One region of the Paenibacillus sp. FSL R7-269 genome, then DNA from elsewhere that is predicted to be linked to it. Evidence: riboswitches for the same ligand, from Rfam matches in the RefSeq annotation. Region 1 holds a riboswitch; the other holds the start of a gene.
The links. Region 1 has a riboswitch for glycine ahead of gcvT (glycine cleavage system aminomethyltransferase GcvT). Riboswitches for the same ligand answer to the same signal wherever they lie in the genome.
Positions count from the first base shown of each region.

Region 1 (10,609 bases):
TTCGATCCCGCGCAGATCCTCAATCCCGCCGAAGAAGTTGGGGGACTGAACCAGAACGGCAGCGGTATCGCTGTCGATGGCTTCGGCCAGCTTGGCAAGATCCGTTACCCCGTCAGCATAGTCAATCTCTACAATTTGCAGACCCCAGGCGTTGGCGGAGGTACGCAGCACCTGACGCGCTTCCGGGTGAACTGTACGGGAGACAATCAGTTTCTTGCGTTTGGTGGCGCCTGCGGCCAACACAGCCGCTTCGGAGAAGGCGGTTGCGCCGTCATACATACTGGCATTGGCAACCTTCATGCCGGTCAGCTCACAGATATAGGATTGGAATTCAAAGATCGCCTGAAGCTCCCCCTGGCTGATCTCCGGCTGGTAAGGAGTGTAGGCAGTATAGAATTCCGAACGGGAAATCACATGGTTGATGACGACCGGAACGTGGTGGTCGTACAATCCGGCGCCCAGGAAGCTGGTGTGGGTATCGAAGTCGGCATTCTTGTCAGCCAGGCCCTTCATATGGCGAAGCAGTGCGTATTCGTCCAAGGCGCCGGACATCGGCAGGGTTCCCTGGTAACGGACAGACTGCGGAATATCGGCGAACAGCTCATCGATGGATTGTATGCCTACGGTCTCCATCATTTCTGCGCGGTCTTGCTCAGTCATTGGCAGATAGCGGTGCTTCATTGCGGCTTCACTCCTTGGCTTCTTTTGTAGAATGGGGCTTTGATGACGGCAGCCTTGAGCTGCTTGCCGCGAATCTCCACGTACACCTCTGTGCCGATCTCCGTATAGGCAGCGTCCAGCAGGGCGAGTCCGAGATTCCGCTTCAGGGTCGGGGACTGGGTGCCAGTCGTTACTTCACCGATCTTCACTCCGTCCGCGTACACAGGGTAGTGGGAACGGGGAATGCCGCGGTCGATCATCTCCAGGCCCACAAGACGCCGGGGCAGACCGGCTTCCTTCTGCTTCAGCAGGGCATCGCGGCCGATGAAATCGCCGGCGTCCAGCTTCACGAAGAACTGGACACCGGCTTCAAGCGGCGTAATCTCCGCCGACAGCTCCTGGCCGTACAGCGGCAGCTTGGCTTCGAAGCGGAGCGTATCGCGTGCGCCGAGTCCGGCAGGCGTCAGGCCATGCGGAGCGCCAGCGTCCAGCAGGCCGTTCCAGAGTGCTGCTGCTGTATCTGCGGGAGCATACAGCTCGAAGCCGTCCTCACCGGTATATCCGGTACGGGAGAGCAGGACGGTGACGCCGCAGACTTCAGCGTGTTCGAGGAAGTGGAACTGCTTAAGCTCTGTTAGAGACACCTGCGTGACCTTGGCCAGAATCGTCTCTGCCAGCGGACCCTGCAACGCGAGCAGCAGCGTCTCATCCGAGATATTCTTCAGACTGACGCCGCTGAATTCAGCGGTAAGATGCTCCTGCAGCCACTGGAAGTCCTTGTCGATATTGGACGCATTGACGACAAGCATGTAACGCTCCACGCCCAGCCGGTATACCAGCAGATCGTCCACCACTCCGCCGCTTGGGTAGAGCATCAGGGTGTACTGCGCTGCGCCGTCTTCCAGGCGGGTGACATCATTCGTGGTCATTCTCTGGAGGAAGGCTTCTGCACCGCTCCCGGTAACCATGAATTCCCCCATGTGGGAGACATCGAACAGTCCGGCCCGTTCACGGACGGCTTCATGCTCCTTCACGATGCCGGTGAACTGCACCGGCAGCTCCCAGCCGCCGAAATCAATACATCTGGACTCCGCATAAGCGGCATAGAGGTCATAAAAAGGCGTTCTTCTCAAAGACTCCATCTTGTCACTCCCTTGGTCTGATTACATACGAAAAAGGACAGGCGAAAGCCATTATGCACGCATGCATAAATGGACTTCCGCTCTGTCCTTGGTACCTGAGAGTTACCCTGCAATGAAGCGCAGGTTTCCCCGTTGGTGATCCGTGAAGCCTGCGGCGCAGGCACCCGGATGCTCTCCAGAGATGCGTCCGGCAAAGGTCCTTTTGCCTGAGAGATTCACCCATCCCGGGCTTACTCCTTCGGCGCTGTCTTCCTGTGAGACAGTCTCTCCCTATGCCATCATTCGCAAACCATATGTTTTTCTACTGACTCCATTAAACCGGGTAACCCTCTGCCCTGTCAATCAAAAAACGTCAAAAAGTTGACAAATTTAATTTTACTGTCAGTTATATTGACATTAGGCAAGCCGATAACTTAGGCTATAACTAAATTTAGAACTCCAATTACGGAAAAGAGGCGGCTTGGACATGAGTGAAGTGCTTGACAACCTGCTATACAGCGAAGAGCATGAGTGGGCGCAGCAGGGCGAGGGACGCGTAGTACGTGTAGGGATTACGGATCATGCGCAGCATCTGCTGGGCGATATCGTGTTTGTAGAATTTCCGGAAGTAGGCGCGGCGATCTCCGCAGGCGACAGCGTGGGCAGTATCGAATCCGTGAAGACCGTATCGGAGCTATATTCACCCGTATCAGGCAAGGTGACCAAGATCAACGATGCGCTGGAGGCCAGCCCGGAGCTGATCAACGATCACCCTTACGGGGACGGCTGGATTTTTGAGCTGGAGCTTGATGCAGAGTTCGGAGAGGCAGTAACCGGCCTGCTGGATGCGGCTGCGTACAAGGAACTGGTTGGGGAATAAAAGGTAGCTTATTTGCGGAAGCGGATGTTAATACGGCAGACCTCTCTTTATAACATTAGATGTTACTAATGTGAGAGGTCTGTCTTTTTGCGTCTGTATCTTACTCCTTCTCCTGAAGCTGGCGCAGCACAATCAGTTCAACCCGGCGGTTCCGCTGCTTTCCCTCAGTGGTTGTATTATCGTAAGCAGGCCGGGTATCGGCATAACCTGCGTACTGGAAGGTATCAGGGCTCAGCCCCTCTTTGTCCAGAAAAAAGCGCAGGACGGACAGCGCCCGGGCGCCCGATAACTCCCAGTTGTCTTTGTACACTGATCCTGGTGTCACGGGAACATTGTCGGTGTGGCCTTCGATGCTGATGGTAGCGCCGATACCGCGGAATAGGCCGGAGAGCTGGCGCAGTGCAGGGAAGGCAGGGGATTTCAACTCAGCCTTTCCCGCATCGAACAGGAACCGGTCACTCAGCGTGATGGCAATGCCCTGCGGCTTATCAGCAACAAAAATCTGTTCCCCAAGGTTATTCTCCTCCACATACTCCGTGATGACGCCCATAAGAGCAGCCAGCTTCGCTTCCTGTTCCCGAAAAGCAAGCTCGCGCGCTGACGGCTGGTGCCCCGCCCCATCTCCTGTTTGCCCGGTTCCATTCAGCCCGTCCGCATCCGCAGAGTCTGTGGCTGAAGGAGCGCCAGTGTCTCCACCGTCTTCATTATGACCCTTCGAAACGCCAGCCCCGGTGATTCCCTGATTGCCTTCCAGCACGCCGCTTCCGCCTTCCAGCACTGCACTTCCGCTCTTGAAGGTATCCGATAAGGAGCCGCTGACAATGGCATACTTCTGCGAATCCAAGCTGCTCATAGCATACAGAATCACGAAGAAAATAAGCAGAAGCGTGATCAGATCCGCGTAGGTAATCATCCAGCGGTCCCGGCTCTCCTTGCCGGCGGCGGCACGGGGCTGCCGGCGGTTTCTTTGTCTCATAGCGGTTCCTCCGGGCTGGTGCGGATGCTGCGTTTAGGAGCGTCTGTCAGGAAAGGGGCCAGCTTTTGCCGGACCAGATGCGGGTGATCCCCATTCTGCAGGGACAGAATGCCGACGAGCAGCATCTCCATGGTGCCCAGCTCACTTTGGCTGCGGGATTTGATTTTGGAGGCGATGGGTAAAAAGAGTAGATTGGCACTGGCTACGCCATAGAGTGTTGCTGTAAAAGCTACGGCAATCGACGCACCCAGATTGGAAGGGTCCGTTAAATTGCTTAGAACCCGGATTAGCCCCATAACGGTACCGATAATGCCCATGGTCGGTGCATAGCCGCCGGCGGCTTCGAATATTTTGGCATAGCCTTCATATTTCAGCTCCTTGGCATCCATCCCAAGCTCCAGGATCTGGCGGACCTGATCCGGGTCATTGCCGTCGACAATCAGAAACAGGCCTTCACGGGTGAAGGGATCGGGATGTTCTTCTGCCCGTTTCTCCAGGGCGAGAACACCGCCGCGCCGCGTGAGTGCAGCCATGGCAATCAGCTCTTCGGCTTGTTCCCGGCTGGTATCCCGTTGCCGGTCAAAAGCCAGGCGGAGCGCCGCCGGAATGCTGCGGAGCTTGGACCCCGGGAAGCTGATGAGCACCGCCGCAAGGGTGCCGCCGAACACGATCAGGGCAGCATTGGGCTGCAGCAGGCCGGACAGGCTGCCGCCTTCCCACAGAAAACCGCCGATCATAGCGGCAATTCCGGCCAGCAGGCCGAGTATTGTAATGAAATCCATAAATTCAGGCTCCTTAAATTTCTATATATTATGGTTTGCAACAGTCTGGGCAACGCTGTATAATAAACGGGAACGTGCATTCCTATCTTCCATATTTTTCAGTATGGTATGGATGAAGGATAATTAGGGTTAAAATTATAATATATTCATATATTCTAGACGATAGAGGGGAGACGGGCAAATGAGTGATATTGTCGTCAGTACGAAGACTTTTGAACTGGAGTCCGAGTATACACCCCAGGGCGATCAGCCTCATGCCATAGAAGAGTTAGTGGACGGCATCCGGCAGGGCAAGAAGCACCAGACGCTGCTGGGAGCGACAGGTACAGGCAAGACCTTTACCATCGCGCAAGTGATTTCCAAATTGAACCGCCCGACGCTGGTCATTGCGCACAACAAGACGCTTGCTGCACAGCTGGCGAGTGAGTTCAAAGAATTTTTTCCAAGCAATTCCGTGGATTACTTCGTCAGTTACTACGATTACTACCAGCCTGAGGCGTACATTCCTTCCTCTGATACCTACATTGAGAAAGACTCCAGCATAAATGAAGAAATCGACAAGCTCCGCCACTCTGCAACCAGCTCGTTGTTCGAACGCCGTGACGTTATTATTGTGGCGAGTGTGTCGTGTATTTATGGCCTCGGTTCGCCGAAGGAATATGGAAGCTTGCTGCTCTCGCTGCGGGTAGGGATGGAGAAGCCGCGTAATCAGATTCTGAGCCGGCTCGTAGATATCCAGTATCAGCGTAACGATATTAATTTTGTGCGCGGTACGTTCCGTGTACGCGGGGATGTCGTTGAGATCTTCCCGGCATCCCAGGGAGAACATGCGATCCGGGTTGAATTGTTCGGAGACGAGATCGAGCGGATCACGGAGATAGACGTTCTGACAGGCGAACTGATCGGCGAACGAGATCATATTGCGATCTTCCCTGCGTCCCACTTTGTCACCCAGGAAGAGACGATGCGTGTAGCCCTTGTTAATATTGAACGTGAGCTTGAGGAGCGGCTGGCTGTGCTTAATGGAGCAGGCAAGCTGCTGGAGGCTCAGCGCCTGGAGCAGCGGACCCGTTATGATATCGAGATGATGAAGGAAGTCGGCTTTTGTTCGGGAATCGAGAACTACTCCGGTCCGCTTACCTTCCGTGAGCCGGGAGCTACTCCTTATACGCTGATGGACTATTTCCCGGATGATATGCTGATTGTGATCGACGAGTCCCATGCTACGCTTCCGCAGATCCGGGCGATGTATAATGGTGACCGTGCGCGTAAGACCGTCCTGGTGGAGCATGGATTCCGCCTGCCGTCTGCGTTGGATAACCGTCCGCTGCAATTCGAGGAATTCGAAGACAAGGTAAGCCAGATTGTATATGTGTCCGCAACACCGGGCCCTTATGAGATGGAGCATTGCGATACTATGGTTCAGCAGATTATCCGTCCTACCGGTCTGCTTGACCCGATTATAGAAGTGCGTCCTACCGAAGGACAGATCGATGATCTGATTAGTGAAATCCGTGACCGGGTAGAACGCGATGAACGTGTACTCGTTACCACCCTTACGAAGAAGATGTCTGAGGACCTGACGGACTACTTCAAGGAGATTGGCATCAAGGTACGTTATATGCACTCTGATATCAAGACGCTGGAGCGGATGGCAATCCTGCGTGATCTCCGTCTGGGTACCTTCCACGTGCTGGTCGGTATTAACCTGCTTAGAGAGGGTCTTGACCTGCCGGAGGTCTCGCTTGTCGCCATCCTGGATGCCGATAAGGAAGGGTTCCTCCGTTCCGAGCGTTCGCTGATCCAGACGATCGGGCGGGCCGCGCGTAACTCTGACGGGCGTGTTATTTTGTATGGGGACCGCATAACAGATTCCATGGAGAAGGCAATGAGCGAAACCCAGCGCCGCCGTGAGATTCAAATGGCTCATAATGAGAAGCACGGGATTACCCCGACAACCATCAACAAGAAGGTCCGCGACATCATCGAGGCGACCAAGGTGGCCGAGTCCAAGGCCGATTACCTCACCGGTGTCGGCGGCAAGCTGAACAAGAAAGACAAACAGAGCCTGATGCAGCGCCTGGAGGCCGAGATGAAGGACGCCGCCAAGAACCTGCAATTCGAACGCGCCGCCGAGCTGCGCGATGCCTTGCTTGAACTGCGGGCAGAGTAACCCGGCGCTGAAGTTAACGATCCAGGGAACGGTGCTATTCAGGCCGTTCCTTTTGAAGATAAAGGGGCCACGTCCTTGCGTATCCCGAAGGGACAGCCCGCTGTTAAGCCCTTAGCGCGTATCCCGGAGGGACAGCGTTGTCGGCAAGCCACAGCGAGCCGAATCGCTCTAATCGTAGGAGCGGCCCCGTAGGGGTTAGCGGGCCCATTGCCCCAGTAGTCGTCCATTCACCAACCTAATTCCTTCCGCCGAGCTTGCGGGTGTCCAGAGGGTGCAACCCTTGGGGCCCTCCCTTGGAAGGGAGGGTTTGGGAGGGATCGAAAGGTAATGTTTTTCCATTTTAAATTCCCCTTAAAGGAGAGGTACCGTTGGCACATGAAAGTATAGTAATCAAGGGCGCAAGGGCCCATAATCTCAAGAACATCGACGTAACGATTCCGCGTGACCGCTTCGTCGTGCTAACGGGGCTGAGCGGTTCGGGTAAATCCTCCCTGGCCTTCGACACCATCTACGCCGAGGGACAACGCCGGTATGTGGAGTCTTTGTCTGCGTATGCCCGCCAGTTCCTGGGCCAGATGGAGAAGCCGGATGTAGATTCCATCGACGGACTCTCTCCGGCCATATCGATTGATCAGAAGACTACTAGCCGTAACCCGCGTTCCACGGTAGGGACGGTTACGGAAATCTATGACTATCTGCGGCTGCTTTTTGCCCGGGTTGGCCATCCGCATTGTCCGGATCATGGCATAGAGATCACTTCGCAGACCGTCGAACAGATGGTGGACCGGATTATGCAATACCCGGAGAAGACTCGCCTGCAGATTCTGGCCCCAGTCATTTCCGGCCGTAAGGGTGAGCATAAGGGTCTCTTCACAGATATCTCGAAGCAAGGCTTCGTCCGTGTACGTGTGGATGGTGAACTACGCGAAGTGACGGAAGATATTGTACTGGAGAAGAATAAAAAGCATACGATTGAGGTTGTTGTTGACCGGATTGTGATTAAGGATGATATCGAGACCCGGCTTACCGATTCTTTGGAGACTGCGCTGAAGCTGTCCGGCGGTCAGATTCTCGTTGATGTGATGGGCCAGGAAGAGCTGTTGTTCAGTGCCAGCTTTGCTTGTCCAGTCTGCGGATTCAGCATAGAAGAGCTGGCGCCGCGCATGTTCTCCTTCAACAGCCCATTTGGGGCCTGCCCTGAGTGTGACGGGCTGGGGATGAATATGGTAGTCGATCCCGATCTGCTGATCCCGGATATGGAGAAGTCCATTGAAGAAGGAGCTTTCCTGGCCTGGACAGGCAGTACGTCGAACTACTATCCACAGTTCCTGAAATCTGTATGCGAGCATTTCAAAATACCGCAGAATGTACCGGTCAGCAGCCTGTCGCCAGAGCATATGAACAAGCTGCTGCACGGAACGGGCAGCGAGAAGATCCGCTTCCGGTATGAGAACGACTTCGGCCAGCGCAAAGACGCTCTCGTTGCGTTTGAGGGAATAATTCCTAATCTGGAGCGCCGGTACCGTGATACAGCCTCTGAGGGTATCCGTGAGTTCATTGAAGGCTTCATGAGCGCCAAGCCCTGCCATTCGTGTAAGGGAAAGCGGCTCAAGAAAGAGATTCTGGCGGTGACCATCAATGAGCGGAATGTTGCCGATGTGACGGATCTTTCCATTGGGGATTGCCTGGACTTTTTCGCAGATCTGAAGCTTAGTGAGAAAGAAACAGCGATTGCCAATCTGATCCTCAAGGAAATCAGCAGCCGGCTAGGCTTCCTGGTGAATGTGGGGCTGAATTATCTGACCCTTAGCCGGGCAGCAGGTTCTCTATCCGGCGGGGAAGCCCAGCGCATCAGGCTGGCTACCCAGATCGGCTCCAGTCTGATGGGAGTCCTCTACATTCTGGATGAGCCAAGTATCGGCCTGCATCAGCGGGATAATGACCGCCTGATTGCTACACTGGCCCATATGCGTGACCTCGGCAATACGCTCATTGTTGTTGAGCATGATGAGGATACCATGATGGCGGCTGACTATATTATCGACATTGGACCGGGAGCTGGCAAACACGGCGGCCAAATCATTGCCCAAGGGACCCCGGAGGAGATTATGAAGGACCCCGGTTCCCTGACCGGTGAATACTTGAGCGGACGCAAGTTCATCCCGGTGACTGCTAAGCGGCGGCCAACCGATAATGAACGCTGGATCGAGATCCGTGGAGCGAAGGAGAATAACCTGAAGAATGTGAATGTAAAGATTCCGCTCGGTGTGTTCACAGCGGTAACCGGCGTATCCGGGTCAGGCAAATCTTCGCTCATTAACGAGATTCTCTACAAGAGTCTGGCCCGCCAGCTTAACAAGGCGGTCAAGGTTCGCCCAGGCTTGCACAAAGAAATCCGCGGCCTGGAGAATCTGGACAAGGTCATCGAAATTGACCAGTCCCCTATTGGACGTACTCCGCGCTCCAATCCGGCTACGTACACAGGCGTGTTCGATGATATCCGTGATCTGTTCTCCAAGACGAATGAGGCCAAGGTACGCGGCTTCCAGAAGGGGCGCTTCAGCTTCAATGTGAAGGGCGGCCGCTGTGAGGCGTGCCGTGGAGACGGGATCATCAAGATTGAGATGCACTTCCTGCCGGATGTCTACGTGCCCTGTGAAGTTTGCAAAGGCAAACGGTATAACCGCGAGACGCTGGAAGTGAAATATAAAGGCAAAAATATCTCGGATGTGCTGGAAATGACAGTGGAGGATGCAACGGAGTTCTTTAAGAACATTCCGAAGATTCACCGCAAAATGCAGACCTTGCTGGATGTAGGTCTGGGCTATATTAACATCGGCCAGCCGGGAACCACCCTGTCCGGCGGTGAAGCTCAGCGTGTGAAGCTGGCTTCGGAGCTGTACCGCCGCAGCACCGGCAAGACCCTCTATATCCTGGATGAGCCGACAACCGGCCTGCATGTGGATGACATCGGCCGTCTGCTTGAGGTACTGCACCGTCTGGTCGATTCAGGCGAATCGGTTCTGGTTATCGAGCATAATCTCGATGTCATCAAGACGGCCGATTATATCGTCGATATGGGACCGGAAGGCGGCAGCGGCGGCGGTACGGTCCTAGCCACTGGAACACCGGAGAAGCTGATTACTGTTGAGGAATCCTACACTGGCCGCTACCTGAAGCCTGTCCTGATCCGTGATACGGAACGTACGTTGGCTATGGAACTACAGACTTCTGAGACGGTGTAGCTGATAACCCTAATACCCCATGTCCCTTCTTACAGGAGAGGCATGGGGTATTTTTAATCTATTGCGGCAGGTTTCACAAGTTTCATACATTTTGGGGAGACAGAACGCCCCCTTACTTATTCTCTAACTTGTAGAGTAGACGTAGTTGGAAATAAGGCACTTAATATTGCTGGAATGGCGTGGAGTACGAACGTAGTTGGAAAAACTCCACTTCTCTCCATGGAACTCTGCGGATTCAGCGAAAATCGGGCTGAACAAGTGTTGTTTTTCCAACTGTTTGTTATAAATGCAACGGTTGCACCAAACTAGATGTACTAATTCCACTTAAATATCCCTCACACTTGCACTCCAGCGGTAAGCAAAAAACACACGTAACAGCAATACTGCCCGATCAGCAATTTATAGTATCAGCTCCCCGCTACAACTCACTGCGGATGCCCAGGATGATTTTGAACCGGCGGGTAGCTTTAGCTCCCCGTTTGAACCCTTCCTGTGAGTCCGCAATCCAGACTGTTCTTCCGATCCAGACCCGGATGTAGAAGGAACGGAAGATGACTGGCCGGACGATCCCCTGTACTTCGACCTCTGTGCCATCCGGCTGTTCAATCTCTGTTCGCACCCACCATGTGTTTCCGATTCCAAATTCGATATATTTCAAGCAGGGATCACCGTTCCTTCTACTGGCCTATATTCTGAATTCAGGATTGATTGTAACACTATATTATAAGAAAATTAAACGGACAGTAGACAAGCAGTTTAGGCATATCTACAG
Region 1 covers NZ_ASPS01000023.1:69,297-79,905, forward strand. The annotation lists gene gcvPA (aminomethyl-transferring glycine dehydrogenase subunit GcvPA) at 1-681, opposite strand, end outside; gene gcvT (glycine cleavage system aminomethyltransferase GcvT) at 678-1,802, opposite strand; glycine riboswitch at 1,883-1,983, opposite strand; glycine riboswitch at 1,987-2,084, opposite strand; gene gcvH (glycine cleavage system protein GcvH) at 2,269-2,661, shown strand; gene C162_RS12340 (flagellar motor protein MotB) at 2,762-3,637, opposite strand; gene C162_RS12345 (flagellar motor protein) at 3,634-4,419, opposite strand; gene uvrB (excinuclease ABC subunit UvrB) at 4,601-6,592, shown strand; gene uvrA (excinuclease ABC subunit UvrA) at 6,961-9,837, shown strand; gene C162_RS12360 (DUF3977 family protein) at 10,256-10,495, opposite strand.

Region 2 (10,609 bases), on a different contig from region 1:
TGACTTCATTGCGGTAAGGCATTATCAGATTATATCCCGAATTGTCCGCTGCCAGGGGCTACAGTCTGTAACGAAAGAATTCTGTGATGAGCAGTATGGATGGCTTATGAGATGGCAGGAGATTTGTATGAGAAAACGGCACTAGCCCGATGCGGCCAGTGCTTTTTTTATGGTTTTGATTATTTTATTTTTGCTGGAACCTTTTTGACTATGCCGCCGTCTATGATCACAAATAAACCACAAACTACACTACGAGGTGACTGGACATGAAGAAGACATTCAAGATGATCACACTATCCGCAGCAGCCGCTCTGGCGCTCAGCTTCACAGGACAACAATTCGCCTCGGCCGCAGCCTTCAAGGATATCCATAACGTGCAGGATAAAGACAAGATTATCGCGCTTCAGAACAGCGGCCTGATTAAAGGCATCAGCGCGGATCTGTTCGGCCCGAACCTCAGCATCACAGCAGCCCAGGGGGTGCAGATGATCGTGGGTGCGCTTGATCTCAATCTGGATACGATCCGGTTCGTGAAGGAGCCGCATGCCACCGACTATTTCAAGAACGCGAGTGACTCCGCCTGGTATGCACAGGCGCTGATTATTGCCGGTGTGCACGGCTTGGACCTGCCTGCGGATCTGAAGCCTGGTGAGAAGCTGACCCGCGAAGAGTTTACCTACCAGCTCATTGATGCGATGGAGAACACGAACCGCCTGCCGATGATTAAGCCAGTAGTGACGGAGTATGCCGATCAGGATCAGGTGAAGGTTGAATACTCCGGTGCCCTGCAGCGTGCGCTGAATTACGGTGTCCTGAAGCTGGATGGCAGCGGCAAGCTTAACCCGAAGCAGGAGATCACCCGTGCAGAAGCGGCAGTAGCCATCAGCAATGCACTCTCTTATCTGAAGGCACATCCGGCACCCGGTGCAGTGAGCGGGACGATTACCGCAACCGAAGCCGTCCAGTACATCAAGGATGCCGCCGGGGAAGCGAACCTGCAGATCAAGATTGACCCGAATATGAGCGTGACCCGCGAATCGTTCACCTATCTGCTCATTAACACACTCCAGACCAGCGGCCAACTGCCGATGATCAAGCTGATCCCGGTGGAGATCAAGGATAATGACAAGATCAATATCCTGAACTCGGGAGCTATTCAGACCGCGCTTGCCCTCAAGATCGTGAAGCTGGATCAAGACGGAAGCTTCCGTCCGCAGGACGGTGTCACCAGTGCTGACGCAGCGGCAATGGTCAGCCAGGTGAAGGCCATCCTGAGCGGAAAGTCTGCGAAGTAAGCAACCGCCCCTTCATCTCTGCCCCTTCTGCCGAAAAGGCGGGAGGGGCTTTTGCTGTATTTTACAGCATCAGCACCATCAGATCCTCATCCAGATACTCGCTGCCAAGCTTCATCGCCTTCGGCTCTGTGCCATAGCGGACGAATCCCAGAGATTCGTAGAGTCTTGTGGCCGGAACGTTATTGGACGTTACCGTCAGTGTAAGCAACTCCAGTCCCGGCGCGGCCTTCGCCCGTGCAATCAGCTCCAGCATCAGCGCACGGCCCGTGCCATGTTTACGGGCATCCGGATCTACATATACTGCATAGACATGAGCTTTGTGTTGAATCTTGAGCCTGCTCTCCCGGAACAAGGTGGCCATTCCCGCCAGCCTCTGCTCCCCGTTCAAGAAAGCACCTAGAGTGAAATGCCCGTCCGAGGGGTCCAGCTTGATCCGGGTCGTCTCAGTGGACAATTTCACTTCCGATTCATAGGAGCTAAGGAAAGCTTCCGGGTGCTGCTGCAGCGACTGCAAACGAAGCGCCCGGTAGGCTTCGGCATCAGACGGGGTTAGCGTTCTTATATGTATCATTCTTCTTGCCCCCTCTACATTACAATTTTACGATTTGTAGTAAATTGACAAATAGCAAAAAGTCCGGTATATTTAAGTTCGTAAAATTATATTTTGCACAATTTAAATAAAGAATTGATTTGATTCACATTACTTGAAAAGAGGGACTCGTTATGATGACTGTAAGTTTAATTCTTGTTGCCTTAGTAGCACTAGAGCATGTGTACATACTAGTACTGGAGATGTTCCTGTGGACCACCCCGAGAGCACAGAAGGCGTTCGGATTGACCCCTGCCTTCTCCCGGGAGACGAAGTCGCTTGCTGCCAACCAGGGCTTGTATAACGGCTTCCTGGCAGCCGGTCTAGTCTGGGGCCTGCTGCATCCGAGCGCAGACTTCGGTTACCAGCTGCAATTGTTCTTCCTGATCTGTGTGGCGGTTGCGGCCATCTACGGCGGACTCACCTCTAAGAGATCCATCCTGCTGATGCAAGGCCTCCCGGCCTTCCTGGCGCTGGCAGCCACACTGATCGCACATCTGTAAGATTCGCGGGACTATGCAGGGAGCTTCCACACTTGCCCTCACAGCTTCTGCGCGAACTGGTTCAACTGCTCAGACATCGCCCGGATCTCCTCAATGAAGCTGGACATCTCTTGCGTTGAAGCTGCCTGCTCTTGCCCCACTGAGGCAATCTGACCGATGGATTGGCCGATTCCCTTCATCGCTGTCTGGATCTCCCGCAGGGTGTCCCGTATCCGCTGCGCGGATTGCTCGGTCTCCTGTGAGAACTTGCGGATTTCTCTGGCGACAATGTCGAAGCCCCGGCCCTTCTCTCCGGCATGGGCGGCCTCAATAGCCGCATTAATTCCAAGCAGATGCGTCTGGTCGGCGACCTTCCTCAGAACGGCCAGCACTTCATCGCTTTTGTGGACACTTGCAGCAGTGGTCTCTGACTGGACCAGCAGCTTCTGAGAGAAGCCGGTCAGCAATTTCCCGCAGCTCGGTCTGTCTGCGCACCTGAATGCAGACCGCCCCGCAGACACGTTCATCCTCTCCATGTACCGGAAGGACCGTACCCACAAATTCGTATCCATAATACTCTTTGGGAACATTGGCCCTTGAGTATTCATCATTTTTCAGTGCGTGATACAGAGGTTCGTCCGCGTGAATAATCTGCCCGGCGCGAATCCCCAGATCAATGGAATCCCCGGGGTAATAGGCGAGAAACTTCTCGGTATCACAGACGGCAATCGAGATATCGTATGGAAAAGCAGCTTTCAGAACGGGCGCGAGATTTATTATATCTTCAAGGGAGCGTACGATGTTTTTCATAGGTGCGGATCTCCTTTTATTCAGTTAGCTTCAGGGTACAGCGAAATCAAGAGTTAAGTTCGACATGTTGCGACAAACCTCCTTTATTCAAAAATGAATAATTAAAAATTGACCATTGTGGTCGGTTTTTCGATCACATTGGGCACGTGAACCCTCGACGTGATCAGTGTAGCAAAATAGCCGGAGCCCTCAGTTACAACTGACAGGCTTCGGCTTATTGGCGTTCTTCTATTGCGCAACACTTGATCCTATGAAATCCTTCAACCGGTTCAGCTGCAGCAAGTGATGGCGGTAGTGCATCTCAATCAGCAGATACCATTCTGCCCCAGACAAGGGGCCGAACCGGGGATGAGGGGCGGTGCTGTGCTCAGGTGCCTGCGCAAGCTTCGGAAGGGTCTCGCGCATCCGCTCAATCACTGTGTTCAGGCCTTGGATCAGCTGCTCCTTGCTCTCCGGCTGCACCGGCGTATACTGCGGTGACGGCGGAACATGAACGCGTACAGGCGGGAAGCTGCCCCCGGCAAAAACCGCTTTACCATCCGGAGTCATCTCTGCTTCCTTCCCCGCCGCTTGCCCGTCCCCGGCCAGACACTGATCGATATTACGAAGCTGCATGTACAGCGCCGATTGTATTAAGTGCTGAACCATCTGCCCGAGAGACCACTCTCCTTCGGCAGGCTGCCGCAGCAGCTGCTCCATACTGAAGGTATCTAATTCCATAAGATAGTGATTCGCAGTCTTTTCAAATTGCTGTAAGGCTTCCGTAATCTTCGTATTCATATTCATAGTATTCAGGCAACTCCTTTATTCTTAAGGTCTGACCTGAATATACACAACCGCTCCTGACAACGTTATGTCAGTAGCGTTCCAGCATTCTCGCCGTTTCCTCCCGCACAAGCTTCCGCAAGGCTTCCGGCTCCAGGACAACCGCCCCCGCTCCCCAGCCAAGCACCCATTGCAGCAGGTCCCCGGGCTGGCGTACGCGGAAGGTCATATGCCTGCCGTCTGCCCGGTCCTCCACGGCCTCCAGATAAAAGTTATTCGATTCAGCCGCCTTGTCAGCTATCTCGGGATGCACCAAAATACACACGCGTACATGGCGGTCATCCTCCGGCTGATACTCGTGCAGATCGAAATCCGCAGGCACTTCGAACCGGTCATCCAGAACGGTAAGCCCGCTCATTCTGGATAACCGGAAATGACGGATTTCCTGCCGCAGCCAGCACCAGGCGACCAGGGTCCAGGCGCCTCTGTTCAGGACAAGTCCATACGGCGAGGCGGTTCGGATACTCCGGTGACTTCCGTCAGCTTCCTGTCTGCCCTTCGTATACCCGAAGCTGATCTTCCGCTGATCCAGAATCGCGCGGCGGATCTGCTCCATGTACTCCTTCTCCTGTCCTTGCAGCTTATCTTTACTGGTACTCAGCAGCAGGATGCTCTGGCGGAGCCGGGCAGCATTCTCCTTGACATCACCCGGCAGAATCGCTTCAATCTTCCTGCCTGCTGCGGATGCCCGGTTACCATACTCCGTATCGAACCGCTGCTCCACGAAATCCGTCCCGATCAGCAGAGTCACAGCCTCCTCCGCTGTGAAGCTGACCGGGGGCAGGAAATACCCCTTTACCAGTGAATATCCCTGACCTGTAGCTCCTACCACCGGCACTCCGGCTTCACTAAGCGCCTGGATATCGCGGTAGATGGTTCTTACACTAGTCTCGAAGACAGACGCCAGATCCTCTGCCCGTACGACCCCTTTGCGCTGCAGCTCCAGTACGATGGCTAACATGCGGTCTGTCTTGTTCATGCGGCGGCTGCACCCTCTTCATCCTGAAATCAGTTTATGTATTGATTATACTGATTTCCTGTTCGTTTTTCTCCTTACGGCTTCTGATGGAGTACAGAACGAACAGCAGAATGAACCAGAGCGGAGTAAACAGCAGCGCCGGACGGGTCTCGTCGGCAAAGAGCATGATCACTAGAATGGCGGCGAACAGCGTCAGGACAGCATAGTTAATCACCGGGGTGAACGGCGCTTTGAATTTGGAAGCGGCATGTAAATCCGGGCGGTTCCTTTTATACTTGATATGGCAGACCAGCACAACGCCCCAGACCCAGATGAAGCAAATGGCGCTGATTGTAGTCACGATGCCGAAGGCCTGACCCGGAATAAGCTTGCTGAGCAGCGCTCCGGCAGAGATTACTATAGTAGAAATAAACAGGGAATTCGCAGGCACATGATTCCGGTTCAGCTTGCCGAGCTGAGGGGAGGCCTGATTCCTTCTGCTCAGATTGTAGAGAATCCGGCTGGTCGAGAACATCCCGCTGTTGCAGGCGGAGGCCGCCGAGGTTAAGACCACGAAATTGATAATTCCCGCAGCAATCGGAATCCCGACCAGACTGAAGGTGCGCACGAACGGACTTTCAGACGCGCTAAGCTGGGTCCAGGGATTAATGCACAGCAGCACGAAGAGCGCGCCTACATAGAAGAACAGAATCCGCAGCGGAATTTTGTTGATCGCGGACGGGATGTTTTTCTCAGGATTCGCCGTCTCCGCTGCCGATACCCCCACCAGCTCCACGCCGACATAAGCGAATACCACCATCTGGAAGGAGAACAGGAAGCCCTTCACCCCGTTCGGGAATACGCCCCCGTGCTCCCAGAGATTGCGGACCGACACTGAGCCTGCATCCGTCTTGAACTGGGTCACCAGCAGGACAATCCCCAGGCCGATCAGAGCCAGAATCGTAACTACCTTGATCAGAGCAAACCAGAATTCGAGTTCCCCGAAGCTTTTGACCGTTAGCAGATTGAGTCCGAGCAGAATGATCAGGCAGATCACGGCCGGTACCCACTGCGGAATATCGAACCAGTACTGCACATAGACGCCCACTGCAATCACATCGGCCATCGCCGTCATAATCCAGCAGAACCAGTAGGTCCAGCCTGTAATGAATGCCGCGCGCGGCCCCAAGTAATCCTCAGCAATGTCTGTAAAAGATTGATACCCCGCCTTCGAGAGCAGCAGTTCCCCCAGCGCACGCATCACAAAAAACACGGCGATTCCCACGATCAGATACGTAAGCATGATGGAGGGCCCGGCCTGCTGAATTGCCTTGCCCGATCCCAGGAATAAACCTGTGCCAATCGTACCTCCGATGGCGATAAGCTGGACGTGCCGGTTTGCAAGCTCTCTTTTTAATTCTGTCTGTGCCATACCTGTTTCCCCCTTAATGTATACAATGCTGAAAATACGCAAAAAGGAGACTGGATATCATCCAATCTCCCGGTTCATAAGAGGTTCCAAATAAGCTATCTGCCCACGCTGAAGGGAATCAGCCAGGGAAATAGAAATCCGGTACTCTTCTGTCCTTTTGCCTGAGATTGTGAACCCTTCGGCGCTGCGGTCTCCCGCAGTCTCTCCAGAAGCTGCTCCAGCTATAGTGTGATCCATAGCCTTCATAGCTTGCGAATATTTAATTATTTGAAGCGGACTTCATCTAAATATTTGTCAATTCTATTCATAGCCCAGACTTCTGTCAATAACATTAGTTACATCGCTTGTTATTTAACCGTAATTTTGGTTTCCAGATCTTTATAATAGGTTTTAGCCCATTGGCCCTGTTTGTCCTTGAACATTTTCCCGCTGGCATCCTTGGCATACGTAAACGGCTTAACACTAATGGTCTTCGGGACGGCCGGAAAAGCACCGTAGTTCTGCTCCTCAGTACCGCTTGTCTTAACCTTCTCAAACGGCTTGCCCCACGGCGAGCTCACATTCCCTTTCTCATCCACAAGGTCATATAACATTCTCTCCGGGCTCACCTTGGACTTGGCCGCCGCCGGAACTGCGCCCTTGAAGCTCACCTGCAGAGACATTGTTAACGGGGTCATCTGGAAGGATGTCACTGTGTAGCTGAATGTGCTGTTCTTCTTGGAGACGCCCGGCTTCAAGCTTAAGAGGGTCCCCAGCTTGTTCACTTGAACTTTAAAAACAAACGGCTCCTTCACCCCGTTGGCGTAAGTCTTCAGCGTAAGGTCGAATTTATCCGGGATTTGCTGCTTCATCGCGCCCTTATTCAGATAGATCAAGGCTGTGTCCGTATCCTCCGGATTTGTACTGATGGAAGTATCGTACAACAGCTTTTTCCCATTGATTAACACGTCCACATTCCTGGTCTGGTCTAGGAAAGAACCGTTCTTGTCCACCGTCCCTCCGTCCTGCCGGATGCCTGCGATAAATTGATTACTGTCATAGGTCAGATCGGTTAGTGTCAGGGTTACCCCCTCCTGGGTCACGGCCTGATTCGGGGCGGCAGCAAGCTTTTTCTGAACAATCGCCTTCAGAGTGGCGTTATCGCTGGCCGCGAACACGCTGCCCGCCTTATTATCCTTGTTAACATCGGCTGCCGCCGCTACGGGTAAAGAGTATCCCCCGCCGACAACTGTCCCTCCGAGTACAGCGGTTACTGCTGTTGCTATAATTGCTTTCTTCATCGTATTTAAGCTGATCGTGTACATAGCTTTTCTCCTTTGCTTTTGAAGAATATACAAGAATAACGCTTCCCGGCTGCTAGTTTGTGACATAAGTACAGAAATAGCGTCTCTGCATAAAAGTCATTTTTGAATAAACAGAGTCATTTACAAGAAAGAATTCCGTTCATCCGCTCTACTATAATAAATTCATCCAGAACAAGTAGAGTGAGGTTAGAACTTATGGCAAATCCTGCACCACAAGCTATGAACACCAAGCTAGCGCCACCGCCCCAGGGCCGTTTCGGCCGTCTGCTGCACAATATCGTGCGATACCGGGTGCTGCTGTTGATGCTGCTGCCCACGTCGATTATCTTTTTCATCAACTGCTATATTCCGATGTTCGGATTATTCATTGCCTTCAAGAACATCAACTACATTGATGGCATTATGGGCAGTCCCTGGGCCGGGCTGGATAACTTCCGGTTCCTCTTCGCCACCTCTGACGCCCTGCGGGTGACCATCAACACCGTGGGTTACAATGTGGTCTTCATTATCTCAGGCCTTATTCTCTCCGTCTCGCTGGCGATTGCGATCAATGAGGTGCGTAACAAGCTGGCCTCGAAGTTCTTCCAGACCGTGATGATTATGCCGAACTTCCTGTCCATGGTCGTGGTCAGCTTCATCGTCTATGCCTTCCTGCACCCGGAGTACGGCTTCCTGGTCAAGCATATTCTGCCGATGTTCGGCTACTCCTCGGTGAACGCTTATATGCATCCTAACGCATGGCCTTACATTCTGTGGATCACCAAAATGTGGCACTCCATCGGGATCGGCAGTGTCATCTACCTTGCAGCCATCACCGGCATCAGCGAAGAGTTGTACGAAGCTGCGGTGATGGACGGGGCCAGCAAATGGCAGCAGATTACCAAGATTACCCTGCCGCTGCTTACGCCGATCATGGTGATTCTCACGATTCTTAACATGGGCGGTATCTTCCGCTCTGACTTCGGGCTGTTCTACCATGTGACCCTGGACTCCGGTGCGCTGCGCTCGACTACGGACGTCATCGACACCTATGTCTACCGGGGCCTGATCCAGCTCAATGACCTGGGGATGTCCTCTGCGGCGAACTTCTATCAATCTGTCGTCGGCTTCTTCCTGGTCATCGGCGCGAACGCTCTGGCCCGTAAGCTGAACCGCGATACGGCGCTTTTCTAGAAACGGAGGATTCTAATGACTACTGCATCCCGAAGCAACCCTTATACCAAAGGCTCTACTACCGCCCAGATTATTCTGAATGTATTCTTCATCGCCTTCAGCCTGGCGTGTATCCTGCCGATCCTGCTCATTGTCGCTATCTCCTTAACCAACGAGAAGGCCTTGACGCTGCAGGGTTACAAGTTCTGGCCCGATCATATCGACGCGTCCGCGTACCAATATTTGTTCAAGCATTCGGAGACACTGGTTAAGGCTTATGGTGTCAGCCTGACCGTTACCCTTATCGGAACTGTTCTGGCCGTGCTGCTGATTGCGCTGTATGCGTATCCGCTCTACCGGAAGGATTTTCCTTTTAAAAAGACATTCAACTTCTACCTGCTGATCACCATGCTGTTCTCGGGAGGGCTTGTCCCCTTCTATCTGCTATATGTGAACTATCTCGATCTGAAGGACTCGCTGGTTGCGCTGATTCTGCCCGGCCTGTCCAATGCCTTCTATATCTTCATCACCCGCACCTTCTTCCAGCAGACGATTCCGGAGGAGATGATTGAATCCGGCAAGCTCGACGGGGCCTCGGAGTGGCGGATCTTCTTCCAGCTGGTGCTGCCGATCTCCCTGCCTGTGCTGGCGACCATCGGACTGTTCACTACGCTGATGTACTGGAATGACTGGTTCAACTCCATGCTATTCATTAATGACACCAATAAGTTCTCGCTGCAGTACGTCATGATTCAGATGATCCGCCAAGCCGAATTCTTCAAAACCCAGCTTGCCGGCACCGGTGTCGCCCTGATGGTACAGGAATCCGTTCCGACCGAAAGTCTGCGGATGGCCATGGTTGTGCTGTCGATTGGTCCGATTCTGTTCATCTATCCGTTCTTCCAGAAGTACTTCACCAAAGGCCTCACGATTGGTGCGATCAAAGGTTAATTGGTCTAGCTCTGGCGTAAATGCCGGTTAGAATATATGATCTAATTATCATTGAGGAGGTTCATACAAATGAGAACAACCAGAAGCTCGGGCGCGGTGCTTGCTGCCCTAACCGCCGTGATACTGGGCATTACCGGATGCGGCGGGGGCAATTCAGGTGCATCCGCACCTTCCAAGGCAGAATCGACAGCAGCAGCTACAACAGCAGGCACGGAAGGCAGCACTAATCCTGACACCTCAACGTTCCGGAAGCTGAAAGTTTACACGGTCGGGAATTTCCCGCAAAATGATACCAAGGCGGTTGTGGACGAGATCAACAAGTATCTCAAAGAAAAAATCAACGCCGAGATTGACTTCCAGGGACTCCCTTGGTCCTCCTGGGCCGAGAAGATGGCACTAGCCTATCAATCCGGTGAACAGGTCGATTTGACCTTTGCTCCGAACTGGGCGGATTTCGCCAATAACGTAGCCAAAGGCGCATTTCTCCCGCTGGATGATCTGTTAGCCAAATATGGACAAGGCATCAAGGACACCCTTGATCCCCGCTTCCTTGACGGCGGAACGGTTGACGGCAAAATCTATGCGATTCCTACCAATAAGGAAATCGGCGAGAGCCATACCATTATGTTCCGCAAGGATCTGGTAGATAAATACGGCTTCGATGTGAACTCAATTGAGACGCTGGAGGACCTGGAGCCATGGCTGCAGACGATCAAGGAGAAGGAACCGGCCATCGCGCCTATCTGGCTATCCGGCAGCGGATCGGATACCCTGGGCTACTTCGACAAGACCAAAGAGAGCATGAAGGAGA
Region 2 covers NZ_ASPS01000011.1:109,509-120,117, reverse strand. The annotation lists gene C162_RS04570 (phosphotransferase enzyme family protein) at 1-145, shown strand, start outside; gene C162_RS36590 (S-layer homology domain-containing protein) at 267-1,295, shown strand; gene C162_RS04560 (GNAT family N-acetyltransferase) at 1,357-1,866, opposite strand; gene C162_RS04555 (DUF1304 domain-containing protein) at 2,019-2,387, shown strand; gene C162_RS34960 (methyl-accepting chemotaxis protein) at 2,426-2,758, opposite strand; gene C162_RS36840 (hypothetical protein) at 2,760-3,176, opposite strand; gene C162_RS04545 (DinB family protein) at 3,405-3,956, opposite strand; gene C162_RS04540 (helix-turn-helix transcriptional regulator) at 4,033-4,980, opposite strand; gene C162_RS04535 (amino acid permease) at 5,015-6,391, opposite strand; glycine riboswitch at 6,531-6,610, opposite strand; gene C162_RS04530 (DUF5643 domain-containing protein) at 6,739-7,695, opposite strand; gene C162_RS04525 (ABC transporter permease) at 7,891-8,868, shown strand; gene C162_RS04520 (carbohydrate ABC transporter permease) at 8,884-9,798, shown strand; gene C162_RS04515 (ABC transporter substrate-binding protein) at 9,868-10,609, shown strand, end outside.
Region 2: linked by a shared signal. The riboswitch ahead of C162_RS04535 (amino acid permease) and the one ahead of gcvT (glycine cleavage system aminomethyltransferase GcvT) in region 1 are both predicted to bind glycine.